One region of the Dyella sp. AD56 genome, then DNA from elsewhere that is predicted to be linked to it. Evidence: predicted binding sites of a transcription regulator. Region 1 holds the regulator's gene; the other holds the start of a gene.

Region 1 (3,961 bases):
ACGTCGAACGTGCCGCCGCCGAGGTCGTACACGGCGATCTTGCGGTCACCGCCCTTCTTGTCCAGGCCGTAGGCCAGGGCAGCCGCGGTCGGCTCGTTGATGATGCGCTTGACGTCCAGACCGGCGATGCGGCCCGCGTCCTTGGTGGCCTGGCGCTGGCTGTCGTTGAAGTAGGCCGGCACCGTGATGACCGCCTCGGTCACCGCTTCACCGAGGTAATCCTCGGCGGTCTTCTTCATCTTCATGAGGACCTTGGCCGAGATCTCCTGCGGAGCCATCTTCTTGCCGTCGGCCGTTTCGACCCACGCGTCACCGTTCTCGTGAGCAACGATGCCGTAGGGAACGATATGCAGGTCTTTCTGCACTTCTGCGTCGGTGAACTTGCGACCGATGAGGCGCTTCACCGCGTAGAACGTGTTCTTCGGATTGGTCACGCTCTGGCGCTTAGCCGGCGCGCCCACCATGACTTCGTTGTCCTTGGTGAAGGCAACGATGGACGGCGTGGTGCGATCGCCTTCCGAGTTTTCAATGACCTTGGCGGTGGTGCCGTCCATCACGGCAACGCACGAGTTGGTCGTGCCCAGGTCGATACCGATGATTTTACCCATGTTGTCTACTCCCGAATTCTTTAAGCGACCCCTCGGCCGCGACTGGTTTCCAGATGGGGCTCGGCACGTTTCATCTCAATGCCGACAAGACCCCGTATGCCTTTCCGCCTAAGCCCGTAGGGGACGCCGTTCAGGCGTCCTCGACCACGGGCCGGGGCGTCACTCCTTGGCGACCGCCACCAACGCGGGGCGCAGAAGCCGGTCGTTCAGCACGTAGCCCTTCTGGAGCACGTTGACGACCGTGTTGGGGGCCGCACCCGGGGCCTCCACCATGCTCACGGCGTGATGCTTTTCAGGATCCAGCGGCTGACCCACCGGATCGACCTGCACCAGGCCATTGTTCTCGGCGATCTTCAGCAACGACTTCAGCGTCAGTGCGATGCCCTCGCGGACGCTGGCCACGTCGCCGCCCTCCACTTCCAGGCCGCGCTCGAGGCCGTCGTAAATCGGCAGCAGCTCGTTCAGCAGCTTTTCGTTGGCAAAACGGCGAGCTTGCTCGACGTCACGATGCAGGCGACGGCGCTGGTTCTCGATCTCCGCCTTCTCGCGCAGCACGGTGTCGCGCAATTCGACGTTGGTCACTTCCAGTTCGGCGATACGCGCCTTCAGCGCTTCCAGCTCGACGCCAGTCGCGTCACCCTGCCCGCCTGGGCCCTGCGTCCCGGTGGACGCCGTTGGATCGTTGCTTTGCATGAATCACTCCAAGCCTTATCCGTGGCCGGTGCCGTGACGCACCAACCGTCAATCACTTGCGGGTAAAACCCCGCCTCCCGAGCGCGTTATAAGGTCGTCGCGACGCGATTCAAGGCGTCACTGAGCAAACCGGCCGTCGCCTGCACCACGGGAATCACCCGTTCGTAGGCCATGCGGGTAGGGCCAATCACTCCGATCGCGCCCAGCACGCGCCCCTGGGTGCCGTAGCTGGCCGTGACCACGCTACAACCGTCCAGCGCCGCAAACCCTGATTCTTCACCGATGAACAGGCGCACGCCAGGGGCCTTGGCGCACACTTCCATGAGCTGCAGCAGCTCGCTTTTCTTCTGGAACGCCTCGAACAGCTCGCGCAGGCGCTCCAGGTTGGCCAGTTCCGAGTATCCCATCAGATTGGTCTGGCCGCTGACCAGTACGTCATCGCTATCGCCTTGCGGGGCGAACGAGGCCGCCGCCAGCTCCACCGCGCTGGACATCAACCGATTGAGTTCGCCACTGGCCTCACGCAGTTCGCGCAGCAGATGGGCACGAATGTCGTCCAAACGCAGGCCGGCAAACTGGGCATTGAGATAGTTGGCCGCCTGCTCCAGCTCGCTGCCGTCCAGTGGTTTGGCCAACTGGACGATGCGGTTCTGCACCTGATTGTCCGAGAACACCAGGATCACCAGCACGCGGGCATCGGGCAATGCCACGAAATCGATATGGCGCAGCGGAAAATCGGCCTGCCGCGGCACCGTGACCACGCCAGCGAACTGCGTCATCGCCGACAACAGGGTCGATACGTTGCCGAGCAGGTCGCGAGTGGTGGTGAGGCCCGGCGGCAGCTCGCGGCGTAGACGCGCCATCTCGTCCTGCGGCAGGGGCTGCAGCTCGATCAGGCTGTCGACGAACAAGCGCAGGCCGCGAGGCGTCGGTACACGGCCGGCAGACGTGTGCGGCGACGCCACCAACCCGGCCTCTTCCAGGTCCGACATGATGTTACGGATGGTGGCCGGGCTCACATCCAAGCCGGACGACCGCGATAGCGTGCGCGACCCCACCGGCTCGCCGTCGGCAAGGTATTGGGCAATCAATGTGCGCAACAGGCGTCGTGCGCGGGCATCGAGTTGGGCGGCAGGCATGCTGTAGCAATCCGTGAGACAGACAAGAAATAAGGTCTAGCGGCAAAGTTTGCAAGAAATGGGGACAGGGTTGGGCGGCAGGCGTATCGGAACGGGCCAGACGACGGCATGTCGTCTCCCGGGCCTGCACCCCACTAGCCGCCCCCCATCCCCTCCCCCTTACAATCCCCCGACTTCACCACCTCGCCGCCCATGCTCACCTCGCTCTACGTTCGTCATTTCGCCGTCGTCGAAGAAGCCGAGATCGCCTTCGGCCCAGGCCTCACTGTCGTCAGCGGCGAGACCGGCGCGGGTAAATCCCTGCTGGTGGACGCCCTCATGCTGCTGGCGGGCGCTCGCGCGGACAGCGGCATGGTGCGCGCCGGCAGCGACCGCGCCGAGCTCATCGCCGAGTTCGACCTCACCCACCTCCCCGAAGCCCGCGAATGGCTTCGCCGCGAGGAGCTGGACGAGGAAGACGCCTGTCAGCTACGCCGCGTCATCCGTGCCGAGGGCAGCTCGCGCGCCTGGATCAACGGCCGACCGGCCAACGCCAGCCAGTTGGGCGAACTGGCCACGCTGCTGGTGGAAATCCACGGCCAGCACGAACACCAGGCCCTGCTTTCCCGCACACACCAAATGGGACTGCTCGATGCCTACGCCGGCAACGAGGCACAGGTTGCCCAGGTACGTGAACTGGCCCTGCAATGGCGCGAGCTGGGCAACCGCATCCGCAAACTGAGCGGCGGCGACGATCGCGAGCAACGCATCGAGCTGCTGAGCCACGAACTGGGCGAACTCGATAAGTGGGCCCTGCCCGCCAGCGAACTCACCGAACTGGAAGCCAGCCACAAGCGACTGGCCAACGCCGGCAGGCTGGCTGAAGGTGCTGGCGGCGTAGTGGAACTGCTCGACGGCGAAAGCGAGTTCGCACTGCGCCGCGCGTTGGGACGCGCCCAACTGGAAATGAGCAAGCTCGCCGCGCTGGACGACCGCCTTGCTCCCATGCTGGAGCTGTTGGACAACGCGTCCATCCAGCTGAGCGAAGCCGCCGACGGACTTGGCCGCTACGCACTCGACGTAGATCTGGACCCGGAGCGCTACAACGAGGTCGATACCCACCTCACCCGGCTGCACGAACTTTCGCGCCGCCATCGGGTGCCGGTCCCCGAACTTCACGACAAGGCCATCGCCTTGCGCGGGGAGTTGGACGAACTGGAGGGCGCCGGCGATGCCCTGGAAAAACTCGCCGGCCAACGCTCGCGTCTGCAACAGCAGTACGACGAACAGGCCGCCACACTCAGCACGTCGCGGCAGCAGGCAGCTGATCGCCTGGGTGGTGAAGTCAGTGCCCTGATGGGTGAGCTAGGCATGAGCGGTGGCCGCCTTGTGGTGGAGCTGGAAACCACCAGCGACAACGAGCCCGATCCGCAGGGGCGCGAGCGTTGCGAACTGCTGGTCAGCGCCAACCCCGGCCAGCCACCGCGCGCGCTACGCAAGGTCGCCTCGGGTGGCGAACTGGCCCGCATCAGCCTGGCTATC
Region 2 (3,961 bases), on a different contig from region 1:
CGCTGTCGACCACATCCACGCGCGGTCCCCGTTTATCCATGCACGCACGCAGGCTGACCCTGCCGCCGGTCGGCGTGAACTTGATCGCATTGCCCACCAGGTTGGCCAATGCCTCGAACAGAAGATGTGCATCGGCGCGCACGGGCGCGAGTTGCTGAATGTCGACGTCGAACGTCTGCCCACGATCCTCCGCCACAGGCGCGTAAAACTCATGCACCTGGCGCAACACCTGCCCCACGTCCACTTCGTCGAAGCAGGCTACGCGATGGCGATCCTCCAGCTCCGACACGCGCAACAGGGCTCGGAATCGGGTCAGCACTTCGTCGATGTCGACGACGCACGATTCCACCAGCGCTGCTTCTGGTTCACCGTCAAGCTGCTGCTGCGTGCGGTACAGACGCGCGCGCAGGCGCGTCAGCGGCGTACGCAGGTCGTGCGCGATGTTGTCGCACACACCCTTCACTTCGTTCATCAGGCGCTCGATCTCGCCCAGCATGGTGTTGACGATGCTCGCGAGCTGGTCGAGTTCATCGCCACGGCGGCTTACCGGCAAACGCTTGGAAAGATCACCCTGGCGAATCGGGTCGGTCGCTTCCTGCAACTGGCGGATCCGCTTCTCCGGACCACGCCGCAGCAGGAACCCGCCGAGCAAGCCAGGAATGATGGTCAGCGATATACCCCACAGCAACGCACGGCGGATGATCGCGCCGATGCCGTCGATGGTGCTGATGTCCTTGGCGATAACCAGGATGTCGCCGTTCGGCAATGTCGTCGCCAGTCCACGCGCCCTTACGCGCTCAGCGTCCCGATCCGGTCGTGGCAGACCGTGCCTGAGCAGATGCACCTGGCCATCGCGCAACAGCGACGCCGGCAGATGATCGATGTTGCCGGCGACCGGCTGGTGATCCTTGTCGAACAGGCCAACCGACATGATGCCGTGCGGATCGATGGCGGCCGCCGCATCGACCGTGGTGGCGAGCCGCGTCGGGTCCGTCGAAGCGATGTAATGCATGCGCTGCTGCAACATCTGGTCAATAACCGTGTTGAGGTAGCGCGTAGTTTCCCACTGGATCACACCGACCAGCACGGCGCACCATACAACGAACAGCGAGCCGTAGATCAGGATCAGCCGTGATGTGGTGGAGTGCCAGCTGTTTGGATGTCCGTTCATGACACCACCGAAGCTGTTTCATTAGCGGCCGCGATCATATAACCGGTGCCGCGCACCGTATGGATCAGCGCCAGTTGCCCGGTGCCGTCGATCTTTCGCCGGAGGCGGGCGATATGCACGTCGATCACGTTGGTGCCGGGGTCAAAGTGGAAGCCCCACACCGTCTCGAAAATCATCGTGCGCGTGAGCACCTGCCCCGAGTTGCGCATCAGGAATTCGAGCAAGCGATATTCGGTAGGCAGCAGCGTCAGCGGCTGGCCACCGCGGTAGGCCACATGACTGACCAGATCCAGCTCGAGATCGGCCACGCGCAGGCGCTGCACGACCGCCTGCGGCTGGCGCCGGCGTAGCAGTACTTCGGCGCGGGCGGACATTTCATCGGGAGCGAACGGCTTGGTGAGATAGTCGTCGCCACCGGCGCGCAAACCACGTACGCGTTCGTCCACGTCGCTCAGCGCGCTGATCATCAGCACAGGCGTATCGCGACCCGCACGGCGCAACTCGGCCACCACGTCGATGCCATCCATGCCGGGCAACATGCGATCCAGCGTGATCAGGTCGTAATCGCGTTGCATGGCACGGTCGAGGCCGTCACGGCCATTAGCCACCCACTCGGCCTGCATACCGTGCACGCTGAGCTCCGCGACGATCTCGCGCGCGGTGGTTTCGTCGTCTTCGATGACCAGCACGTGGGGCATGGCAACCATAAAACCTGGAATCCAGTGATAGGGATGCGGAGGCAGCCATGTCCCCGCAAAGCCAAACGGCCCCAATCGGGGCCGTTTGTCATCTTACGCTTACACCGAAGATCAGGCAGCGAAGAGGCCGCGCATCTTCTTCATGGCGTTGGCCTCGACCTGGCGGATGCGTTCGGCAGAGACGCCGTACTCGTCCGCAAGATCCTGCAGTGTGGCCTTTTCTTCGTTGAGCCAGCGGCGCTGGATGATGTCGCGTGAACGCTCATCCAGGTTCCGAAGTGCCGTCGACAGCGTATCGAGCTGATTGTCGGCATGGTCGGCGTCGGCCACGTTCTCGTACGGATCCGCGCCTTCGTCGATCAGAAACGCTTCCGGTGCCGGCTTGGCATCGTCCTCGGCGTCAGCCGGGGCTTCGAAGCCGATATCACGGCCAGACAGTCGCGATTCCATCTCGCGCACCGTTGCTTCCGGCACGCCCAGATCCTTCGCGACCACGCGCACTTCTTCGGCGTTCATCCAGCCCAGGCGCTTCTTGCTCTTGCGCAGGTTGAAGAACAGCTTGCGCTGCGCCTTGGTGGTGGCGACCTTCACGATGCGCCAGTTGCGCAGGATGAACTCGTGCATTTCGGCACGGATCCAGTGCACGGCGAAGCTCACCAGACGCACGCCCTGGTCAGGGTTGAAGCGCTTGACGGCCTTCATCAGGCCGATGTTGCCTTCCTGGATGAGGTCGGCGATCTGCAGACCGTAGCCGCTGTAGCCGCGGGCGACGTGCACCACGAAACGCAGGTGCGCCATTACCAGCTTGCGAGCCGATTCCAGGTCTTCTTGTTCGTTGTAGCGACGCGACAGCGTCTGCTCCTCGTCCTGGCTGAGCACCGGAATCCGATGGACCGCCGAGATATACGCATCCAGACTGCCGACGACACTCGGCACCGGCAGGTTGGCGGTCACCAAAGCTTGAGACATGGGTGGAACCTCCTGAATAGGGGATCAGCTTAGCACTCGGATAGTGAGAGTGCTAAAGGCCCCGAAAGGTTCCGGGACCTTTGATGAACTGAATAGTACAGGAATTTGGAACACCTGTCCAGCGAGGCGCCCAGGGGAGGCTCCACAGTGCCTAGTCGGCGGTTCAGCGACCGTGAAAAGGCCGTTTCAGCCGAGTTCTGAGCGCATTGGCAGGGACCAGTCGATCGGTGCGACCCCACGGCTTTCCAGATACCGGTTCGCCGCCGAGAAGTGCCCGCAACCGATAAAACCCCGATGCGCTGACAAGGGAGATGGGTGCACCGAGCGCAAAACGCAATGGCGGCGACTGTCGATCAGCTGGCCCTTTTTCTGGGCGTAGGAGCCCCACAACATGAACACCAGCCCTTCCCGCTCGCGGTTGAGGGCGTCGATGGCGGCGTCGGTAAACCCTTCCCAACCCTTGCCCTGGTGGGAGGCGGCCAAGCTCTGCTGGACGGTAAGCACGGCGTTGAGCAGCAGCACACCTCGGTCAGCCCAAGGCGTCAGACAGCCATGATCCGGCGCCCGAAAGCCCAGGTCCCGGTGGATCTCTTTGAAGATGTTCTGCAGCGAGGGCGGCGCCGGGATTCCCGGGCGTACCGAGAAGCACAGCCCATGGGCCTGATTCGGTCCGTGGTACGGGTCCTGGCCCAGGATCACCACTCGCACCGCGTCGAACGGGGTGTGATCGAAGGCGGCAAAGATCTCAGGGCCGGGAGGGTAGATCACCTTCCCCGCCTGCTTTTCGACGCGTAGGAAGTCCCCCAATGCCTGCATGTCGGGCCGGCCCAGATAGTCGCCGACACGCGCCTTCCACGAAGGCTCCAGCTTCACACGATCGTCGGTCACGCCGCGTCGCCCCGCTCGCGCAGGTGCTGCGAAACGCGTAGTTGGAACAGCAACTTGGTCATCAACAGTTTTTCCTCAATGGGCTTCTCGACCAGGTCGTTGGCACCGGCACGCAGCAGCGCGGCCTGGTTGGCCGGATTCTCGTCACCCGTCATCACCAGCACGGGCAGCCGACCCTTGCCATAACCATAGTCGCGCCGGATGCGTTCAAGCAGGTCGCCACCGGTGAGCTCAC

What was found. Region 1 encodes HrcA, which represses chaperone genes, less so after heat shock. Its sites were predicted from a motif close to TTNGCACTCNNNNNNNNNGAGTGCNAA; they were not measured.
Region 2: rpoH (RNA polymerase sigma factor RpoH) is a predicted target of HrcA. The motif match lies at 2,868-2,894, and genes of this name have one in related genera.

The regions. Positions count from the first base shown of each region.
Region 1 covers NZ_NRDP01000024.1:70,529-74,489, forward strand. Annotated here, with positions in the region: gene dnaK (molecular chaperone DnaK) at 1-608, opposite strand, end outside; gene grpE (nucleotide exchange factor GrpE) at 768-1,301, opposite strand; gene hrcA (heat-inducible transcriptional repressor HrcA) at 1,388-2,440, opposite strand; gene recN (DNA repair protein RecN) at 2,633-3,961, shown strand, end outside.
Region 2 covers NZ_NRDP01000007.1:62,058-66,018, reverse strand. Annotated here, with positions in the region: gene DyAD56_RS06405 (HAMP domain-containing sensor histidine kinase) at 1-1,171, opposite strand, end outside; gene DyAD56_RS06400 (response regulator transcription factor) at 1,168-1,869, opposite strand; gene rpoH (RNA polymerase sigma factor RpoH) at 1,981-2,838, opposite strand; gene ung (uracil-DNA glycosylase) at 3,025-3,726, opposite strand; gene DyAD56_RS06385 (response regulator) at 3,723-3,961, opposite strand, start outside.